Regions from separate parts of the Vibrio gangliei genome, predicted to be linked through region 3. Evidence: predicted binding sites of a transcription regulator. Region 3 holds the regulator's gene; each other region holds the start of a gene.
The links. The regulator PurR, encoded in region 3, represses purine synthesis genes. The targets are predictions, from matches to a motif close to TNANGNAAACGTTTNCNTNA.

Region 1: a site for PurR is predicted at 1,852-1,871, ahead of glpX (class II fructose-bisphosphatase). Genes of this name have one in related genera too.
Region 2: a site for PurR is predicted at 3,687-3,706, ahead of guaB (IMP dehydrogenase). Genes of this name have one in related genera too.

The regions. Positions count from the first base shown of each region.
Region 1 covers NZ_AP021869.1:2,421,002-2,428,315, forward strand. The annotation lists gene Vgang_RS11200 (1,4-dihydroxy-2-naphthoate polyprenyltransferase) at 1-601, shown strand, start outside; gene rraA (ribonuclease E activity regulator RraA) at 752-1,276, shown strand; gene zapB (cell division protein ZapB) at 1,368-1,610, opposite strand; gene glpX (class II fructose-bisphosphatase) at 1,930-2,937, shown strand; gene Vgang_RS11220 (helix-turn-helix transcriptional regulator) at 3,100-3,717, shown strand; gene Vgang_RS11225 (MATE family efflux transporter) at 3,826-5,091, shown strand; gene Vgang_RS11230 (DUF805 domain-containing protein) at 5,214-5,636, opposite strand; gene Vgang_RS11235 (5-carboxymethyl-2-hydroxymuconate Delta-isomerase) at 5,649-6,008, opposite strand; gene tpiA (triose-phosphate isomerase) at 6,205-6,975, shown strand; gene pfkA (6-phosphofructokinase) at 7,141-7,314, opposite strand, start outside.
Region 2 covers NZ_AP021869.1:653,206-660,519, forward strand. The annotation lists gene der (ribosome biogenesis GTPase Der) at 46-1,542, shown strand; gene Vgang_RS02990 (zinc ribbon domain-containing protein) at 1,898-2,140, shown strand; gene xseA (exodeoxyribonuclease VII large subunit) at 2,160-3,509, opposite strand; gene guaB (IMP dehydrogenase) at 3,846-5,309, shown strand; gene guaA (glutamine-hydrolyzing GMP synthase) at 5,564-7,141, shown strand.
Region 3 covers NZ_AP021869.1:1,465,008-1,472,321, reverse strand. The annotation lists gene Vgang_RS06695 (ABC transporter permease) at 1-1,193, opposite strand, end outside; gene Vgang_RS06690 (ABC transporter substrate-binding protein) at 1,291-2,436, opposite strand; gene purR (HTH-type transcriptional repressor PurR) at 2,698-3,702, opposite strand; gene elyC (envelope biogenesis factor ElyC) at 3,925-4,722, opposite strand; gene cmoM (tRNA uridine 5-oxyacetic acid(34) methyltransferase CmoM) at 4,835-5,638, shown strand; gene mukF (chromosome partition protein MukF) at 5,658-7,025, shown strand; gene mukE (chromosome partition protein MukE) at 7,090-7,314, shown strand, end outside.

The DNA.
Region 1 (7,314 bases), 960 kb from region 3:
CGGCTTAGCCCTCGTCTTTTACGCCTTACAAAGCCCCACCAGCATCGCTGCATTTATTGTGCTGGGCTTATTGTCCATTATCAGCTCAATTGCCTATACCATGGGCAGTAAACCTTATGGCTACATTGGGCTTGGTGATATTTCTGTGTTTATTTTCTTCGGACTGCTTGCCATTCTAGGCACCTATTTCCTACACACTGGCACCATTAAAGCATCCTTGTTATTACCAGCCATTGGTTCCGGTTTATTTTCAATGGGCGTACTTAATATCAATAATATGCGCGATGTAGAAAATGACACAGTGAGCAACAAGCGTACACTCGTGGTTCGCATTGGAATTGAACGAGCCAAACGCTATCACATTGGGCTATTGGCCTTTGGTTGGTTAACCATGGCGGTGTACCTGATTAGTCACGTTCAACCCATTTGGATAAATGTATTAATGCTGTTACCGCTCATTCGTATCATTAAACACGGCCACATTATTTGGAATGTGAAAGAGTCTACCCAATTCATTCCTATGCTACCGGACATGGTGAAATGTGCTTTTATCACCAATATCGTGTTTGCGGTGACATTAGTGCTCAGCCAATGGGTTTGATTCATTTAGATTTCTTAATGAATCAAACTGTTATCGCGACCTGTAGTGAGATCAAAGTCTTTTGAGGAATTTGTGCTTTGTCATTGCAAAGCCATAATGAGCCGATATACTCGTTGTTAGTCTTTTACCGCAAGCAAAGAGAATACCGCTATGGAATATAATACCTCTGCACTGTGTGATATTTACCAAGATCAAGTTGATGTGGTTGAACCTATGTTCAGCAACTTTGGTGGCTTAACATCATTTTCGGGTCAACTGACTACCGTCAAATGTTTTGAAGATAACGGTATTATCCGTTCAATCTTGCAAGAAGACGGTACTGGTAGAGTATTATTAATCGATGGCGGCGGCTCACTGCGTCGCGCATTAATCGATGCTGAAATTGCCGCTATCGCAGAAGAAAATGACTGGGAAGGCCTTGTTGTTTACGGCTGCGTGCGTGAAATCGATGATTTGGAAGAAATGGAAATTGGTATTCAAGCCATTGCTTCTATTCCTGTCGGTGCAACGCAAAACAACATTGGTGAAGTCGATGTACCGGTTAACTTTGGCGGCGTGACCTTCTTACCAGAAGACTATCTCTATGCTGACAACACCGGCGTCATTATCTCGCAAGAGCCGCTTGATGTGGAATTAGAGCTGGACGACGATGAGCTTGAGCCTTTAGAGGATTAATTTCTCACTGGTTGCTAGACATACAAAAACAGAGCCACATGAGCTCTGTTTTTTTATATCTTGAATATAATACTCAAACGTAAGCAGAGAATTATTCAACGTCGTCCATTTTACCAAGCAAGCTGCGGATGCGCTCTTGCCATGCTTGTTGCTCTTGACGCATCACTTGAGTTTGTTGCTCAAGCTCTTCACGACCTTCACGCAATTGACCTGCTTCTGCCGCCAATTGCTCGTTCTTTTCTTTAAGCTCTTCTACTTCCATTTGAAGTAATGCGATCGTATCTACCGCGGTTTGAATTTTTGCTTCTAGCTGTTCTAGTACTTCGAAAGACATCTTTGCTACCTATAAAATGATCATGATGAGCGACAAAGTCGAAACAAGAAACGAATCCTACGCCGCCTTTATCCACGTTTGTTCCCATTCTACTCAGCTTGCATCTTTGCGCCACCGTCTTATTCAACTATTTCTGCCTACTTGCGCAAAAAAACGGCAAACCTTACTTAATTATGACATTTGTCGCCATGATTCTCGCCGATGAGTTAATTTAGCCGACTTTGCCAGGATTCAAATTCAAAAAAGCAAACGTTACCGTTTTGGCTATGCTAGAATATGCCGCAGATTTTTCTCTTTGTTTGTTTTATTTGGAGTCAGTATGAAACGCGATTTAGCATTGGCATTTTCTCGAGTGACTGAAGGTGCTGCGCTTGCCGGATATAAATGGTTAGGCCGAGGCGATAAAAACGCAGCCGATGGCGCTGCAGTAGCTGTAATGCGTACCCTACTGAATGACACTGAAATCAGCGGTGAAATTGTTATCGGTGAAGGTGAAATTGACGAAGCGCCTATGCTTTATATCGGTGAACAAGTTGGCCTAGGCGGCGATGCGGTGGATATCGCGGTGGATCCAATCGAAGGCACTCGTATGACCGCAATGGGTCAATCTAATGCCTTGGCTGTACTGGCCGCTGGTGAAAAAGGCAGCTTCTTAAAAGCTCCAGATATGTACATGGAAAAATTGGTGGTTGGCCCTGGTGCAAAAGGCTGCATTGATTTAGCCAAACCGGTTGAAGAAAACATTCAAAACGTGGCTAAAGCGTTGAATAAGCCATTATCAGAATTAACCGTGATCACGCTTGCTAAACCTCGTCACGATGCCGTTATCGCGAAAATCCAGCAAATGGGCGCACGTGTTTTTGCTGTGCCAGATGGTGATGTGGCAGCGTCCATCCTAACCTGTATGCCAGACAGTGAAGTCGACATGATGTACTGCATCGGTGGTGCGCCAGAAGGTGTGGTTTCTGCGGCTGTGATCCGTGCTTTAGATGGTGACATGCAAGGTCGTTTATTACCTCGTCATGAAGTAAAAGGTGATACGCCAGAAAACCGCACTCATGGTGAACTTGAACTGCAACGCTGCGCTGAAATGGGCGTACAAGCGAACACCATCCTGAAAATGGATGACATGGCGCGTAGCGATAACGTGGTATTTGCTGCAACCGGTATTACCAAAGGTGACCTACTCGAAGGCATTACTCGTACTGGTAATATCGCAACCACAGAAACCTTAGTCATCCGTGGTAAGAGCCGCACCATTCGTCGCATCAAATCGATTCACTACCTTGAGCGTAAAGACGACGAAGTCAAACAACACATTTTATAAGATTCAGTGTCACGATAATCAACGCAGCTCTCGGGTTGCGTTTTTTTATTTGCATTAAAAAGTATTTGTTAAGCATTTGCTTTATTAAATTTTTCCTCCATCATATACCCAGTGAGTGGGATATCGGCCCTTCACTATCGATAGAGATGAATAAAAGGCAATATGAAAACCAGCGATAAAATTCTCAATAAAATTAAACGTGAGGGCAAAATCACCGCGCGTCAATTAGCGGAGGATTTGTCGATCACCACCATGGGCGCTCGCCAACATTTGCAAGCGCTTGAAGAAGAAGGGTTTCTGACCTTTACCGATATCAAAGTCAAAGTGGGACGTCCGGCTCGTCACTGGTCATTAACCCAACAAGGGCACGATCAGTTTATTGACCGTCACCAAGATCTCAGCATCGATATTATCTCAGCCATTGATGACACCTTTGGTTCTAGTGGATTAAACAAAGTCATTACTCAGCGAGAGCACACCATTTATGAGCGTTACCAACAACAATTAGCCCATTGCCACACTATCCAGCAAAAGTTACAAACGCTGGTACAACTGCGTGAGCAAGAAGGTTATATGGCGGAACTGGAAGAAAGCGATTCTGGTTACCTACTGATCGAAAATCATTGCCCGATTTGCCAAGCCGCAAAGCAATGCCCCCAGTTGTGTCGCTCGGAACTGCACATTTTTCAAACCTTACTCGCCGATGAATGCCAGGTTCAACGACGCGAACACATTATTCAAGGTGCCAATCGCTGCTGTTACCAAATTACACCGTTATAGCCGCGGCCGCATGCCCTATTCTTATCATCAAATTTTTGGATACCTTTGCTTGTGAATTCAACGTCTCAACCTTCGCTGGCTCGTCAGCTATTTCAACAAACTTGGCCAATGCTGTTTGGCGTATTATCACTGATGAGCTTTCAGTTAGTCGATAGTGCGTTTATTGGTCAGCTTGGCGTTTTGCCGCTAGCGGCACAAGGATTTACTCAACCGATTCAAATGGTGATTATTGGTTTGCAAGTCGGGCTAGGCATTGCCACTACTGCGGTAATATCTAAAGCACTTGGTCAAGAAAACTTCCGCTACGCTAAGCAACTGGGTGGCTTGGTGGTAATCATTGGTGGGATCGGGATTGCCATTTTTGCTTGCCTGATTTATGTCTTACATCAACCTATTTTGAGCTTATTAAGCGCACCCGATACCATTGAGCCAATTGTAAGCCATTACTGGATTTACTGGCTGCTCAGCGCCTGGTGTGGGGCGCTGTTGTATTTCTTATACAGTGTGTGTCGAGCTAATGGTAATACCATGCTGCCCGGTAGCATGATGATGGTAACTAGCCTGACCAATATTGTGCTCGATCCTATATTCATTTTTACTTTAGATCTCGGTATCAATGGTGCAGCCATCGCGACGTTACTGTCATTTAGCCTAGGAATACTCATCGTTGCCCCTAAAGTATGGGCAAAACAATGGATCAGTTTTGATTGGTCTGATTTACACATTGCCACCAGTATACGAGCACTAACCAATATCATGGGCCCGGCGATGATCAGTCAATTACTGCCGCCTCTCTCTTCGATGTTAGCCACCAAACTTTTAGCCAGTTTCGGCACAACAGCGGTGGCCGCCTGGGCGATTGGTTCTCGCTATGAATTCTTTGCCATTGTTGGCGTGCTCGCACTGACCATGTCAATGCCGCCTATGGTTGGACGTCTACTTGGTGCAAAAAACTATCGTGATATTAAAACCTTAACCAACATTGGGATTCGTTTTATTTTGCTATTCCAATTGGCTATTGCGGTGATCACCTTCTTCGCTGCGAATGGGCTTTCTAATTTGATGACCAGTGATGCAGAAGTAACGAGCATCTTACATTGGCATCTCACCATTGTGCCTATTAGTCTCGGTTCACTAGGAGTATGCATGTTAATGGTGTCACTTTCCAATGCGATTGGCCGCTCTTACTCTGCGTTATTCATCTCAGCGCTACGCCTGTTTGTGTTCTTCTTACCTTGCTTATGGCTGGGGTCGCAATTGGGCGGTATTCACGGATTATTCATCGGTGCATTGCTTGGCAATATGTTGGCGGGCATAAACGCCTATTGGGTATTTAAGCGTAACCTAAACAAGATCATACAAGCAGAAAGCTAATGCTTAAAACGCAGCGGTAACCGTGATCTCATAAAAGAAAGGCTGCACCATGGCAGCCTTTCTTTTTATCAGCACTATTTTTTATCAATACTATTTCTTATCAAAGCTATTTTTTATCAAAGCTATTGTGGCTCAGGTCCGTAACGGTTATCACCTTGCGACCCTTTCAGCAAGCCACATTCCACCAGCATCCAAATACCGCACACCAAAGCCAAAACACTCATTCCAGTCTGCCATATTGGCTGTGCGGCTTCCATGCCTGCAGTTGGCGTCATAATGCGCCCAATCAATAAAGGAATATGCATGAGTAGCCACCAATTGGATTTATTGCGGTCATGCCAACGTTTAGCGGTCACCGCCAAATCTGGCCACAGTAACGCGGCACTGACGATAAAAATCACCACGCCAGTGTAACTGGCAAACATATTCTGTGCCGCCACACCGACAACACCTAACATCACTAGGTAATAAAAAAGATTCCACATCCAAAAACGCTGTCGACTGATGCGACCTTGAAACGAAAACAACCACTGCTTTGCTGTCATTATCTATACCCTTTACTCATTACCAAAGTTAGTCACTTTCTGAAAACAAGCGCGATCCATATCGCGAATATTCACCGTTAAACTGGCGACAAAAGACGCTTTTGCTTGCAGAGCTTGCATTAAACTTTCAGACAAGGCTTTCTTTTGCTCGGCAGTACGACCATCTAACAATTCCAATGTGACATGAATAAAATCAACACTGTCCTCCAAATCACCAATTAACCAATGATGGGTACGCAAGGTTCTCGATTTCACATCTCCCACGCCAAACAAACCGCTTTGAATGGTCGTTTGGTGTAAATCTTCCAGTAGCGCCTGTACGTTAACGCGCTCTTCAATTGAGTTGGAATACTCCATTACAACATTTGGCATATCAGGTCCTTAAATAAAATCACCAATTGGATTAAGCCTATTATTCAACATCGCACTGTCATCGGCTAATTTAAACTCATTTTGACATGACGAGAATCATGATCTCATCACATTAATCTGCTATATTCTTTGCTAGTTCATTTGAGATCGGGCTTTCCGATCTTAATTTTAATTTAATCGAATTGGAGAATATCCTATGCGTCATCCTGTAGTTATGGGTAACTGGAAACTAAACGGCAGCAAAGAAATGGTTGTTGATTTGCTAACTGGTCTAAATGCGGAACTTGAAGGCGTAACAGGCGTCGACGTTGCAGTTGCTCCACCAGCACTATTCATTGACCTTGCTGAGCGCACGCTAACTGATGCAGGCAGCGCAATCATTCTTGGTGCTCAAAACACTGACCTAAACAACAGCGGCGCATTCACTGGTGATATGTCTCCAGCCATGTTGAAAGAATTCGGTGCAACTCACATCATCATCGGTCACTCAGAGCGTCGTGAATACCACAACGAATCAGACGAGTTTGTTGCTAAGAAATTCGCTTTCCTAAAAGAAAACGGTTTAACGCCTGTTCTTTGTATCGGCGAATCTGAAGCACAAAACGAAGCTGGCGAAACAGTTGCAGTATGTGCTCGCCAAATCGATGCTGTGATCAACACTCAAGGCGTTGAAGCGCTAAACGGTGCCATCATCGCTTATGAACCAATCTGGGCTATCGGTACTGGTAAAGCGGCAACAGCTGATGATGCACAACGCATCCACGCAGCAATCCGTGCTCACATCGCAGAGAAATCTGAAGAAGTTGCGAAAAACGTTGTAATCCAATACGGCGGTTCTGTTAAACCAGAAAACGCAGCAGCTTACTTTGCACAACCAGACATCGACGGTGCTCTAGTTGGCGGCGCAGCACTTGACGCGAAAAGCTTCGCAGCTATCGCGAAAGCAGCAGCAGAAGCGAAAGCGTAAGTTATTCGTCACTCGAAAGCTCGAAAGCTCGAAAGCTCGAAAGCTCGAAAGAATAAACATTAAGACTGGCCCTGTGTCAGTCTTTTTTTTGTGTCTCGTGTCTCGAGAGCATAAAAAAACCGCTGGGTTTCACCAACGGTTTTATGGTTTGAGTAGAAAAGTCTCTTAGAACAATTCTTCTGCCACTTTATAAAGCTCTTTCTTCACTGGACGCTTCATATTTTCAATCGCGTCAATGATGTCGTGGTGAACCAATTCTTCTTTTTGGATACCCACACAACGACCACCGTGACCTTCAAGCAATAGGTGAACGGCATAGTTACCCATGCGAGAGGCTAA
Region 2 (7,314 bases), 810 kb from region 3:
TTACCTATAACTGCTTGAAGTTATTTAGATTTGATTGAGGTAGATATGATTCCTGTAGTGGCTCTTGTTGGACGCCCAAACGTGGGTAAATCGACGTTATTTAACCGTCTAACCCGCACTCGCGATGCACTTGTGGCTGACTTTCCTGGCTTAACGCGCGATCGTAAATATGGCCAAGCTAAACTGGGCGAACATGAATTCATCGTGATCGACACCGGTGGTATCGATGGCACCGAAGAAGGTGTAGAAACCAAAATGGCTGAGCAATCACTCGCTGCGATTGAAGAAGCGGATGTGGTGCTATTTATGGTGGATGGTCGTGCAGGTTTGACCGTGTCTGATGAAGCGATTGCCAAGCACCTGCGTATGCGCGATAAACCAAGCATGCTGGTGGTAAACAAAGTCGATGGTATTGATGCGGATGCTGCGAGCGCTGAATTCTGGCAACTTGGTATGGATAAGATCTACCAAATTGCCGCAGCACATGGCCGTGGTGTCGCCGCATTGATTGACCGCGCTTTAAATCCGTTTGCAGAACAAATGGAAAAAGAAGCGGCCGCTGAAATTGAAGATCTCACTGAATTTGAAGATCAGGAAGAAGAAAAACTCGATTACACCGAAGAAGAAGCGGAACAAGAGTTTAAGCGTCTGCAAGATCAGCCAATTAAACTAGCCATTATCGGTCGTCCTAATGTAGGTAAATCAACGCTCACTAACCGTATTTTAGGTGAAGAGCGGGTCGTGGTTTACGATATGCCAGGCACGACTCGTGATTCTATTTATATTCCAATGAAGCGTGATGAGCGTGAATACGTCTTGATTGATACCGCAGGTGTTCGTCGCCGTAAACGTGTTAATGAAGTGGTAGAGAAATTCTCTGTCATCAAAACGTTGAAAGCCATTGAAGATGCTAACGTGGTACTTCTGGTTATTGATGCGCGTGAAAATATTTCTGATCAAGACCTAAGTTTACTTGGCTTTGCTTTGAATGCCGGACGTTCTATTGTGATCGCGGTGAATAAGTGGGATGGTCTAGATACAGACGTGAAAGAGCGCGTTAAGAAAGAACTTGACCGTCGTTTAGGTTTTGTTGATTTTGCACGTATTCACTTCATTTCTGCGCTACATGGCACAGGCGTTGGTCATTTATTTGAATCGGTACAAGAAGCGTACAAATCAGCCACTACTCGTGTGGGGACTTCTGTTCTAACTCGTATCATGAAGATGGCACAAGATGATCACCAACCGCCATTGATTCGTGGTCGCCGTGTGAAGATGAAATATGCGCATGCTGGTGGTTATAACCCACCAATCATTGTGGTGCATGGTAACCAAGTGAAAGAGTTGCCAGATTCTTACAAGCGTTATTTGATGAACTACTTCCGCCGTTCATTGGAAATCATGGGCACGCCAATTCGTATCCAGTTCCAAAACAGTGAAAACCCGTTTGATAATCAAGCACCAACGAAAAAATCGGGTTACTCGGAAGAACAAAAACGTAAGAAAATGATGAGCTTAATTAAGCGTGGCCGTAAAAAGTAATACGCTTGCAGCCAACTTGATAATGCCACTCTATACTGGAGTGGCATTTTTGTATGTTTCAGAAGAATGAGGCGCTACACCTCGCTCAACAGACACTTCCTCTGTTGCTGTCTGATCTTTTGGTTTTATAGCCTAAAATGGCCATTTTAAAATATTGAAAATATCGGATCATGAGATTTAAGATCGTTATTTTAGTTTTTTATGCTCTTTAAAATTGAAATGCAGAACATGTAACTTATGCTTTCGGTATATGGTGATATAAATATTCTTAATGGGGTAGATCGCTGATCACGAGGTAGAAAGCATAAGATCAGATAAAGATCGTATTAATACTCTTAACCATGAAAGGTGTGATATGGGAAATGAAATCTGTCCTGGTTGCCACAGTGAATTAGAGTGGCAGCAAAAAAATGCAGAAGGTAAAGAACAATACCAATGCCGTGAGTGTGCGAGTGCTTTCACACGTTTAGTCACTTGTCCTGATTGCCAAGCACAACTTGAGCAAATTCAGGCCTGTGGCTCAATCAGCTATTTTTGCCCAAGTTGTAATGAGCTGAAGTCGAAAACCAGAGTGCAAAGCCAATTTGTGGCGGTTTAAGTTAAATCTTCTTTAAGTGTTATACAACTGTCGATTTTATCTCACCATCGATTAAGCGGGTAACAATGGTATCGCCCGTTTTGACTTGGTTTGATGTTGTGAGCACTTTGCCCTGTTGATCGCAAGTGATCGAATAGCCTCGCTTCAAGGTCGACAGTGGGCTAACCGTATCGAGCTTTTCAGCTTGCAGAGCCAGTTTGTATCTGTGATCACGCAAAGTTTGTTGAATCGCTTGAATCAATCGAGCTTTGTTATTACTTAAGCGATATTGGCTGCGTTCAATCGTTTTATTCGGTGAATGAAAACTGAGTGATTGCTGGCTGCGATGCAATTGAACTTGCAACAGTTGTAATTTACTCGAAATAGAGCGTGACAGGCGCGCTTGCAGTTCGTCTAAGCGCTGGCTTTGCTTGTTAAGTTGATAACGTGGGTGCTGCTTTTCAAGCGCAAATTGCAGTCGGTTCAAAGTGTTTTTTTGCTGGTGGTTATAATGACGCCACGCATTGAGCAAATCACGTTGCTTAGCAATAATGGTTTGAGCTTTATGGCTGTTATCTCGACTGACTAATTCTGCGGCCGCGGATGGAGTAGGGGCGCGCACATCAGCAACAAAGTCAGCAATGGTGACATCAATTTCATGACCCACTGCGCTGACGATAGGGATCTGGCTTGCCGCAATGGTTCTGGCCACAATCTCATGGTTAAAACACCACAAATCTTCTAATGAGCCACCACCTCGACCCACAATCAAAATGTCACATTCATTACGGCTGTTTGCCCGTCCAATGGCTTGCGCTATTTTAAACGCGGCTTCTTCACCTTGAACCATGGTCGGGTAGACCACAATCGGCAAACTCGGATCACGACGTTTCAGTACATCCAAAATATCGTACAGTGCCGCGCCTGTTTTAGACGTTATGATGCCAATGCGTTTTGGGTTTTCTGGTAACGGTTTCTTTAGATGTTGAGCAAACAAACCTTCGCCCGCCAGTTTCATTTTTAGTTCATCGAACATTTGTTGTAAGCGGCCATCCCCCTCTGGCTGCATACTTTCGATGATCAATTGGTAATCACCACGCGGTTCATACAAAGATAAACGTGCTTTCACTAACACTTGGTTACCGTTCATTGGTTTAAAGCTAACACGACGATTGTTACCCTTAAACATCGCACATTTCACTTGAGCGCGCGCATCTTTTAAAGAAAAGTACCAGTGACCGGAAACCGGTGCGGAGAAGTTGGATAATTCCCCCACTAACCACACAATGCCCATTTCATTTTCCAGCAACATGCGTACTTCGGCATTGAGGCGGGAAACCGTAAAAATGTTGCTGTTAGCATTTGTGGATATTGGCATGGTCAATCTCATCGTTTGAAAACATTTAACCGGGTAAGGTTACCATGTTTATTATGTTTAAACTGTGAAAACCGATTGTTTAACCTTAGAAAGAATAAGATTTGAGCAATGATTCTAGCCGTAATTCAGACAGTTGAGTTGAAATTTGTTTGATTCACTAAATTTTCATAAAGAAAGAGAGAAAAACGGCTAGTCAAACGATTGCGTGAGGCGTATAATCCCGCTGCAATATCAAATCCCAAATTCATTTTGTTATGCGAAACGATGAAGTGAATTTATCGCGGACGGTTTGATTTCCAAACTTAATGCGGGGTTTATTCTTCTAACACTCTTATGTGAGATATTGCAATGTTACGAATCGCTAAAGAAGCTTTAACGTTTGATGACGTACTGCTCGTCCCAGCACACTCCACTGTTCTTCCAAATACAGCTGATCTTCGCACTCAGTTGACCAAAAAGATCACACTTAATGTACCAATGATCTCTGCCGCTATGGATACGGTAACCGAAGCGCGTCTTGCGATTGCGCTTGCCCAGGAAGGGGGAATCGGCTTTATTCATAAGAATATGTCGATTGAGCAACAAGCTGAAGAAGTTCGCCTAGTAAAAATTTATGAAGCGGGCGTAGTAAGCAACCCAGTAACGGTTCGCCCTACCGATAGCATTGCTGATGTTAAAGCCTTGACTCAAAAACACGGTTTTGCCGGTTTCCCTGTCGTCACTGAAAGTAATGAACTCGTGGGTATCATTACTGGCCGTGATGTTCGATTTGTGACCGACTTAAGCAAAACGGTTGAGCAAGTGATGACACCAAAAGAGCGTCTAGCTTCGGTTAAAGAAGGGGCTTCAATGAGTGAAGTTCAACAATGCATGCAAGAGCATCGTGTTGAAAAAGTCCTTGTTGTTAACGACGCATTCCAGCTTTCTGGCATGATCACAGCAAAAGATTTCCAAAAAGCAGAACGTAAACCAAACGCTTGTAAAGATGAGCGTGGTCGCCTACGTGTTGGTGCCGCTGTTGGTGCTGGCGCAGGCAACGAAGAGCGAGTTAAAGCCCTCGTTGAAGCGGGTGTTGACGTTCTACTTATCGATTCATCTCACGGCCACTCTCAAGGCGTATTGGATCGCATTAAAGAAACCCGCGCTAAATACCCTGATCTACAAATTATCGGTGGTAATGTGGCGACTGCAGCGGGTGCGCGCGCGTTAATTGAAGCGGGTGTGGATGCGGTTAAAGTGGGTATCGGCCCTGGTTCTATTTGTACCACTCGTATCGTAACGGGTGTCGGTGTTCCTCAAATTACGGCGATTTCAGAAGCAGCCAGCGCGGCGGCTGAGTTTGGCATTCCAGTTATCGCTGATGGCGGTATCCGTTTCTCAGGCGATATCTGTAAAGCAATCGCGGCTGGCGCATCTTGTGTGATGGTTGGCTCAATGTTTGCAGGTACAGAAGAAGCGCCGGGTGAAGTGATCTTGTATCAAGGTCGTTCTTACAAAGCGTACCGTGGCATGGGCTCTTTGGGCGCAATGTCTCAAGGTTCATCAGATCGTTACTTCCAGTCAGATAACGCTGCGGATAAACTGGTTCCAGAAGGTATCGAAGGTCGTATCGCTTATAAAGGTCGCCTAAAAGAAATCATCCACCAGCAAATGGGTGGTTTGCGTTCAAGCATGGGCTTAACCGGCAGTGCAACGATTGAAGATATGCGTACTAAAGCCGAATTTGTCCGTATTTCTGGCGCAGGCATGCAAGAATCGCATGTACATGACGTGCAGATTACTAAAGAGGCACCGAATTACCGCTTAGGTTAAAATTTTTATTTTTTACTGGTTATTAAGTTCAATAGCTGTGTCGAATGTGCTCATTGACTCTCGTCAACTCCGCGCATTCACCTTGTTCTTGAACTTAATTCCGGCGTGATAAATTAAAAATTTGCATAGTAAAAGAATTTATAAAGGTGTGAGCTGTTGAGTGTTGAGCTAGAAATGCAAAGGTATGCTTTTCGAAACTCGAAACTCGAAACTCACACCATTTTCAACCTTGAAATGATTATTAGAGAAAACGAATGACGACCAATATTCATGCTCAGCGTATTTTAATTTTAGACTTTGGCTCTCAATACACTCAATTGATTGCTCGCCGTATCCGCGAAATCGGTGTGTACTGTGAACTATGGAGCTGGGATGTGGATGAAGCGGATATCCGTGAGTTCAATCCAAACGGTATTATTCTTTCTGGTGGCCCTGAGAGCGTAACGGAAGCCGGCTCTCCTCGTGCACCTGAATATGTCTTTAACGCTGGCGTACCTGTATTTGGTATTTGTTACGGCATGCAAACCATGTCTGAGCAATTGGGCGGTAAAGTCGCGGGTTCAAACGAGCGTGAATTTGGCTACGCGCAAGTAAAAATGGTTGAAGAGTGTGAGCTATTCAAAAACATTGAAGATGCGATTGCTGAAGACGGCAAACCATTGCTTGATGTTTGGATGAGCCACGGTGACAAAGTGGTTGAGATTCCTTCTACATTTACCAAAGTTGCTCAAACTGATACATGCCCATACGCGGCAATGGCGAATGAAGAACAACGTTTTTACGGTGTACAATTCCACCCAGAAGTAACTCATACTCGCCAAGGTCTACGTATGCTTGAGAACTTTGTTCTGAACATCTGTGGCTGTGAAAAATTATGGACCCCATCTTCTATCATCGAAGACGCAGTGGCTCGCATTAAAGAGCAAGTGGGCGATGACGAAGTGATCCTAGGTCTATCTGGCGGTGTGGATTCATCGGTAGTGGCAATGCTTATCCACCGCGCGATTGGCGACAAACTGACTTGTGTATTTGTTGATAACGGCTTACTACGTTTGAACGAAGCAGAGCAAGTGATGGAAATGTTTGGTGATCACTTTGGACTAAACATTGTTCACGTTGATGCTGAAAACCGTTTCCTAGATGCATTAGGCGGTGAAGCTGAGCCAGAAGCCAAACGTAAGATCATTGGCCGCGTTTTCGTTGAAATCTTTGATGAAGAATCGAAGAAATTATCAAACGCGAAATGGTTGGCACAAGGTACAATCTACCCAGATGTGATTGAGTCAGCGGCATCGAAAACCGGTAAAGCTCACGTGATCAAATCTCACCATAACGTAGGCGGCTTGCCAGACGATATGGCAATGGGCTTGGTTGAGCCTCTACGTGAATTGTTTAAAGACGAAGTGCGTAAAATTGGTTTGGAGCTAGGTTTGCCATACAACATGCTTTACCGTCACCCATTCCCAGGTCCTGGCCTAGGCGTACGTGTTCTGGGTGAAGTGAAGAAAGAATACTGTGACTTACTGCGCCGCGCTGATGCGATCTTCATTGAAGAGCTACATGCTGCGGATCTTTACCACAAAGTATCGCAAGCATTTACTGTATTCCTACCAGTACGTTCAGTTGGCGTAATGGGCGATGGCCGTAAATACGATTGGGTTGTATCGCTACGTGCGGTAGAAACCATCGACTTTATGACTGCGCATTGGGCACACCTACCTTACGACTTCCTAGGTAAAGTCTCGAACCGCATCATCAACGAAATCGATGGCATTTCACGTGTGGTATACGATATTTCTGGTAAGCCACCAGCAACGATTGAGTGGGAATAATGCTCCTTTAAGAAAGGTCTGGCATTAACAGGCACCAAATCATACTTAAGTCCGCGTAATTGCGGACTTTTTTTGCTTTTGGCTTAGTCATTTTTGGCAATGTCTGGCAACGCCAAGCACGGTTTGACCGTGGTATTTTGATGGGTATGATTCATCGGTAATGCCATGGATTA
Region 3 (7,314 bases):
GTTTGAATCGCTTGTTGAATGTATGGCCATTCGCTTATCCAAAAGCGCAAACTCCAATCTGATGGGAGTAGCTGCGGAAATTGCCAACGTTGTGCGAAGGTCCAAACCAGCAGGGCAGGCAAACATAATAAACTCACCGCCATGAGCACAGGAGCAACCGCTGAAGTCATAGTGGACTGGATAGCCGAGTTGATAGACAGCGGTGAGAAAATGGAAGAGGACGATTTACCGTAAACGCTGTCAGCATTCTTTTTGCCAGAGGTAAGCCAGCCGCGAGCATAATGAAGTAACAGACGTTCGATAAAATACACCAAACCAATCAATGCGCTACAGAGCAAAAACAAACACAACGCTCCGGCAGCAGCGCGAGGCAATAAAGACAAATCAGGCTCGTTAAACCATTGCCAAACCAATACGGCAAACGTCGGTGGATGCGTTGGTCCTATGATTAAGCTGACATCCACCACTGAACTTGAGTAAGCCATAATGGCAAAAAATGGAAAGCGCATGTGTCGAAGCCATTGTGGCAAGATCACTTTCCACCATGTCTGTGCAGCTGAATAACCTAAGCTTTGTGATACCGCTAAGGTTTGCTGAATTCGTAAGTTATTTAAAATGGGTAAACTCATTAACACCAAAAACGGCGTTTCTTTAATCGCAAGTGCCAGAGTCAGCCCAAGGCCAAGATTATCTTGTACGTTCAACCAACCTTGAGTGTTAAAAGTGCTAAAAGCAGAAAAAACACTGTTTAATGCACGTGCGAACCAACCTGTATCTGAAAATAAGAATAAGAAACCCACAGCAAAAGCGACATGAGGCAAGGCTAATAAGGGCGATAATAACTTTTCCACTTTATGCCAAGCAGGACGATTCCAATAGGCTTGCAGTATTGAAAACGCCATGATGGTCGCTAAAAAAGTACTCGTAATTGCAGAGAACATACTCAGACAAATTGAATGCATTACCGCGGGCCAATCCGCCACTTTTTCGAACCCAGTCAGTGAGAACTCGAATAAGCCCAAGGGGGGAATAATGCCGAAGGCAGGGCTAAGCATACCGATTAAGCCGGGAATGATGGGAAAGATACACAGCAACACAACGAAAGCATAACCCAAGCGCAGCGAGACTTTACTGGATTGGCTTTTATTCAATATTCGTCGATTTAATAGAGTGCTATTGAGTCGGTTACTCATTTTAGTATGCCTGCTTTTAATAGGCCTAGCTTCACTATCCCTTTTTTTAATAGACATGGTCCTTTGAATTGCTCCTCGACGTAACGCCATCAATATTTTATTGGCTATAACGTTCAAGCCAAGCCTGTTCTAATGCGGTTTGCCAGCTAGGATGTGGCTCAGGCAAGGACGGGTAGAGTTTGGTCTTTTGTGCGCTGCCAGTTAAGTATTGCGGCTGCAAAACGGATGGATCCCCCCAAATATTGATGTCGCCTTTACGAGATTGCGCTTCAGGGCTGAGTAAGAAATTGATCACCACTAAAGCGCCTTGTTTGGAGTTAGCATTCCATGGAATAGCAAGAAAATGAATGTTCGATAAAGCCCCCTGTTTCCACGCGTAGCTTGCGGTGCTTGAAGCAAGTTTGCCACTGGCTTGCGCGGAGAAAACTTCATTGGGATTGAAGGTGATCGCCAAATCAAGTTGGTCATCATCCAAAAGTTGAATCATTTCCGCTTGGCTAGTTGGAAACTGTTGACCTTGTTGCCACAAGAAAGGCTGCAAAGCATCTAAATAGCGCCATAATGGTTGAGTGAGTTGAGCAAAAGCCTCTGTGGTAACGGGTTGCTGTAATGCAGGATCTTGCTGGCTAAGTTCAATCAATAATGACTTTAAAAAACTGGTGCCATGAAATTGTGGCGGCTTAGGGTAGCTAATACGGCCTGGGTGCGCTTTAGCATACTCGAGCAGATCTTGCGCTGATTGAGGAGGCGAGGCTAGCTTGTCACGGTCATAAATATAAACCAGTTGTCCTACACCCCAAGGCGCTTCGAGCCCGTTGGTTGGTTCGGAAAAATCATCAGTGACAGGTAAAGCCATATTTACTTTTTGCCAATTAGGTAATGTCGATACAAACGGGCCAAAAAGTAATTGGTTGTCTTTCATTGATTTGAAGTTTTCACCATTAATCCAAACCAAATCGACACTGCCTTGCTGATTTTTATTGGCTGTTTTTTCTGCCAGCAAGCGGGCGGTGGTTTCAGAAATATCGGAAACTTTAACATGGTGTAGAGTTACACCATATTGTCGTTTCACTTCTCTACTTACCCAACGTAGATAATCATTAATTTCTTGGCTACCACCCCAGGCATTAAAATACACATCTTGCCCACGAGCTTGTTTTTCAATGGTTTGCCAGTCGCTATCCTGAGAGGCCATAGCAAATAGAGGCAGTAATGAAAGTAAACCAAGGCTAATCCAGCGCATTGTATCTGTCCTTAATATCCATCGTATTTGAAGCTTTAGCTTTGTTGGCAGCTTTTATTCGCTCCGCTAACTTGGGTATGAAAATTTATGTAATTAAGCGTAGTGGAATATAAGACATAACATCACGCGAAAAAATTTCAGGTTATCGCTAAGTTAATCTGAACTCAGGATAAATTAATCAAAATCCAGCGAATAAAAATAAGGCGCATCTAAATGAATAGATACGCCTTGTAAATGTTTGCAGTGATAATACTAGAAATACTATTTAAGCGTTTTCACCGATGAACGTTCTACCATTTCAGGGAACATTTCGAAGGTTTGTTTAGCGTGATTTTTATCTTTAATGCGTTCTAATAAGATTTCAACCGCGTTCTTACCTAAACGACGCTTAGGTTGGTGAACCGTCGTCAACGGTGGTGAGAAATAAGGAGAAATATCAATGTTGTCGTAACCGATCACGGAAATATCTTCCGGTACACGCATGCCTTTTTCTTGCAGACGGCTCATTAAGCCTAGCGCCATGATGTCGTTAAAACAGAATACCGCAGTTGGTTTTTTATCCATTGCCAAGATTTTATCGGCAGCGATAACGGCAGTATCACACTCGAAGTTCCCTTCTAGTAACCACTCGTCTCGTAGTGTTAAGCCTTTTTCTTCTAACGCACGGCGACAACCTGCAATACGCTCTTGGCAAGCCACCTTTTCAAAATGCCCACTTAAACAAGCAATATCAGTGTGACCTCGTTCTAGTAGATAGCGTGTTGCGATGTAACCACCTTCTTCTGAGTTATCGATGATTTTATCGGCTTTGGATGTTTCTGGGCCCCAATCCATCACAACTTTAGGAATATCTGGGTGACCATCAAGCATTTCACGCAATTCTTCATCTAGGTCAGAACACATAACCAATAGGCCATCGACACGTTTGCCAGCCAACATGCGGATATAATCACGTTGTTTGTCAGAGCGGCCACCGGTGTTACACAAAATTAGGGTATAACCTTTGCGGTAACAGTAGCTTTCAACACCATCAACGACTTCGGCAAAGAATGGGTTAGTTGACTGTGTCACTAACATACCAATGGTGCTGGTGGTATTGCATTTCAAACTACGAGCCACGGCGCTTGGGGCATAATTGAGTTCTTTCACTGCGGCCATAACTTTCTCTTGAGTTGTCTCTGCAACAAAACGAGTTTTATTGATGACATGTGACACGGTCGTTGTGGAGACTCCAGCAATACGTGCAACATCTTTGATTGTAGCCATAGTGAATTTCCTTTATGCCGACCATACAGCCGGAACGATGATAGTTAATTGGATACTAAAAACATAAAAGTCGCCATTAATCAGCGACTTAATAATATAGATGCGTAGTTTTGATAAGATTTTAGTCTTAAATGCCATGCCTGACAATCAGATATGGCATTTTTATGAACAAACTTTGCAGGACGCAAACGATAACGTAAGTCTTATTGCGTGTAAATTGCTTTATTCTGCCGGCGCGCTATTTGCCGTGTTTTGAGTGTTAGAAAGTGTATCACGTAAAGATGACCACCAACGACCCAACAATTCATGCCAATAACGCTCACTTTGTTCTAAGTATTGAGCTTGAGGTGAATACTTGTCCCATGCTTGTTCAATGTTATCAAACGCAAGATAGTTGGTTGGGGCTGGGATGGGTTCCAAACCCGCTTTGCGAAACTCTTTCATGGCACGCTTCATGTGGCTCGCAGAAGTCACTAACACCATGCGTTTATTTCCCACGAAACCGGCGGCTTGATGGGCTTCATCCCAAGTGTCTTGTGCATTTTCTAATAAGATGATGTCCGATTTTGCCACACCAAGTGATACAGCAACATTAGCCATCATACGTGCGTTACTGACAGAACTACCCGCACCGTAACCAGATAAAATCAATTTTGCACCCGGGTACAGTCGTAATACACGAATGCCTTCGGCTAAGCGCATTAAACCATTGCGTGAAAGTTCAGAAGTCGGTGGTATGTCATCATCCACCGTGTGGCCACTGCCTAAGACCATGACGTAATCCAAGGTGCCATCAACCGGTAAAAAGGCTTTGTAAGCACGCTCAGTCGGTTTCAATAAAGAAGTAGAAAGAGGTTGGAATGAAAAGAGAAAGATCCCTGTTAAAGAGATAAAAGTGAGAATACAACCCAAGCCTCGTTTATAAGTAAACATGATCAAAAACAAGCCGAGAAAGCCAAGGATTAACATGGCTGGCAGCGGCATGAACAATGCGCCGATTATTTTTTTCAGTTCAAACATTTTAAATAGCCCAAAAATTCATCATTCAGCGGATAAAAGAGAGTATTTGCTTTATTCCTGTAATTGCTGTGACAGAATACACGCAAAATTCAGTTATCTTAAATGAAAAAATATGGCTAACGATCGAAATTTCGATGACATCGCACATAAATTTGCGAAAAATATTTACGGTTCGGATAAAGGAGATATCCGCCAAGTCATCGTATGGCAAGATATAGAAAACGCATTGCAACGCCTGCAACATGCTGACAAACCTTTATCCATCTTGGATGCGGGCGGCGGCTTGGCACAAGTATCTCAAAAACTCGCTCAGCTCGGTCATCAAATTTGCTTATGTGATGTGTCGAGTGAAATGCTGGCTCTCGCTCGGCAAGATGTAGAAAAAAATCTTTTATCTGCCAACTTTCGATTTGTTCATTCTCCTATTCAAAACTTGCATAAGCATGAATCAGAGCCTTTTGATTTCGTTTTATTTCATGCCGTTATGGAATGGCTTGAGCACCCTCAACAGGTCTTGAATGATGTGCTCGATAAAGTGAAACCGGGCGGAATAGTATCTGTGATGTTCTACAATCATCACGGACTGGTTTTGAAGAACGTAACTTGTGGTAATATCCCTCACATTTTGCAGGGAATGCCACATCGTAAACGGTTTAAATTGCAACCACAGAAAGGGTTGTTACCGGAAGATGTGTACCAATGGATCGAGTCTCAAGGTTTCGACATTGTCGGTAAATCAGGCATCCGTTGTTTTAATGATTACATTGGTAATCAACAATATATGGGGGACTACACCCCAGAAGATGTGTTGGCGTTAGAGCAGAAATTATGCCGCACAGAGCCTTATCTTTCTCTTGGCCGTTACATTCATGTATGGGCACAAAAGCCGCAAAGTGAACAAACGGGTGAGAGCTAATAGCAAAACAGGAATGATAATGAGTGAAATAACTCAATCTTCAGCTGGACTGCCTTTTAACCAGCAGCCAACTCAGGAACAGCCCATAGATGAGCTGGTCACCTGGGTAAAACAGCATGATTTTTCATTGAATCTTTCTTCCGAGCGTTTGGCGTTTCTGATTGCTATCGCCGTTCTCAGCAATGAAAAGTTTGATGAAGAATTAGGCGAAGGTGAATTGCATGACGCGTTCAAAATTGTCACGACCATGTTTGATGATACCGGCGAGGCGTCGGCGTTTCGCGCCAACAATGCCATTAATGAATTGGTATCGCAGCGTTTGATCAGCCGATTTGTCAGTGAGTTGAATCAAGGGGCAAGCATTTATCGTATTTCACCTTTAGGCATGGCAATCACAGATTACTATGTGCGTCATCGCGAATTTTCGAAATTAAAGCTATCGATTCAACTGTCGATGGTGGCTGATGAAATGTCAAAAGCGGTTGAAGCGGCAGAACAGGCTAACGATTTAGCGCAATGGCAAAAGCACGTTTATGGCGTATTGAAATATTCGGTCAGTGAAATCTTTGACCGCATTGATTTAAACCAGCGCGTGATGGACGATCAGCAAATCGAAATCAAACAACAAATTGCTGAGCTATTAAACCAAGATTGGCGTGACGCGATCAGCAGTTGTGAAAGCCTACTTACTGAAACGTCCAACACACTGAATGAATTGCAAGACACCTTACAAGCGGCGGGCGATGAACTGCAAACCCAATTGTTGGATATTCAACAAACTATTTATGGACAAGAAGGGCTGGACTTTATCGATGCCATTTTGTTCGCACTGCAAACCAAGCTTGACCGTATCGTCAGCTGGGGCCAGCAAGCTATTGATTTATGGATTGGTTACGACCGTCACGTACATAAGTTTATCCGTACTGCGATTGATATGGACCAAAACCGTGCCTTTAGTCAGCGTCTACGTCAATCGGTGACCGACTACTTTGATGCGCCTTGGTATCTCACTTATTCCGATGCCGAGCGTCTACGTGATATGCGTGATGAAGCCATGATGCTGCGCGACGATGAAGTGGTTGGCCAAGTGCCTGATGAAGTGGAATACGAAGAATTATCCGTTGTTGATGATGAATTGAGTGAACGTGTTGCCTCCATGCTTCAACAACATAAAGACACCGGCGCACCGATTGATTTAGGTGCGGTGTTACGAGATTACCTTGAGCAGCACTCTCACGCGCAACATTTTGATTTAGCCCGAATGGTAGTCGACCAAGCGGTAAGAATGGGGTATTCCGAATCGGATTACCGAGCTATTCAACCGGACTGGAAAGCGATTAACGAATTTGGAGCAAAGGTACAAGCGAATGTCATCGATCAATACTAATTACGATGCGCAAGATAGCGCACAATATTCAGACTCGACTACTCAGGCTGCCAATGAAGCGTACATGCCTGAACAGTTAATTAAAGCGTTAGCGAATCCACTGTTTCCAGCCTTGGATAGCCAATTACGCGCAGGTCGCCATATTTCAAGTGATGATATGGATAACTATGCATTTTTAACCGATTTCGACAGTGAGCTTGGTGCTTTCTACCAACGCTATAACGCTGAGTTGGTTCGCGCGCCAGAAGGTTTCTTCTATTTGCGTCCACGTTCGACGTCTTTCATTGGT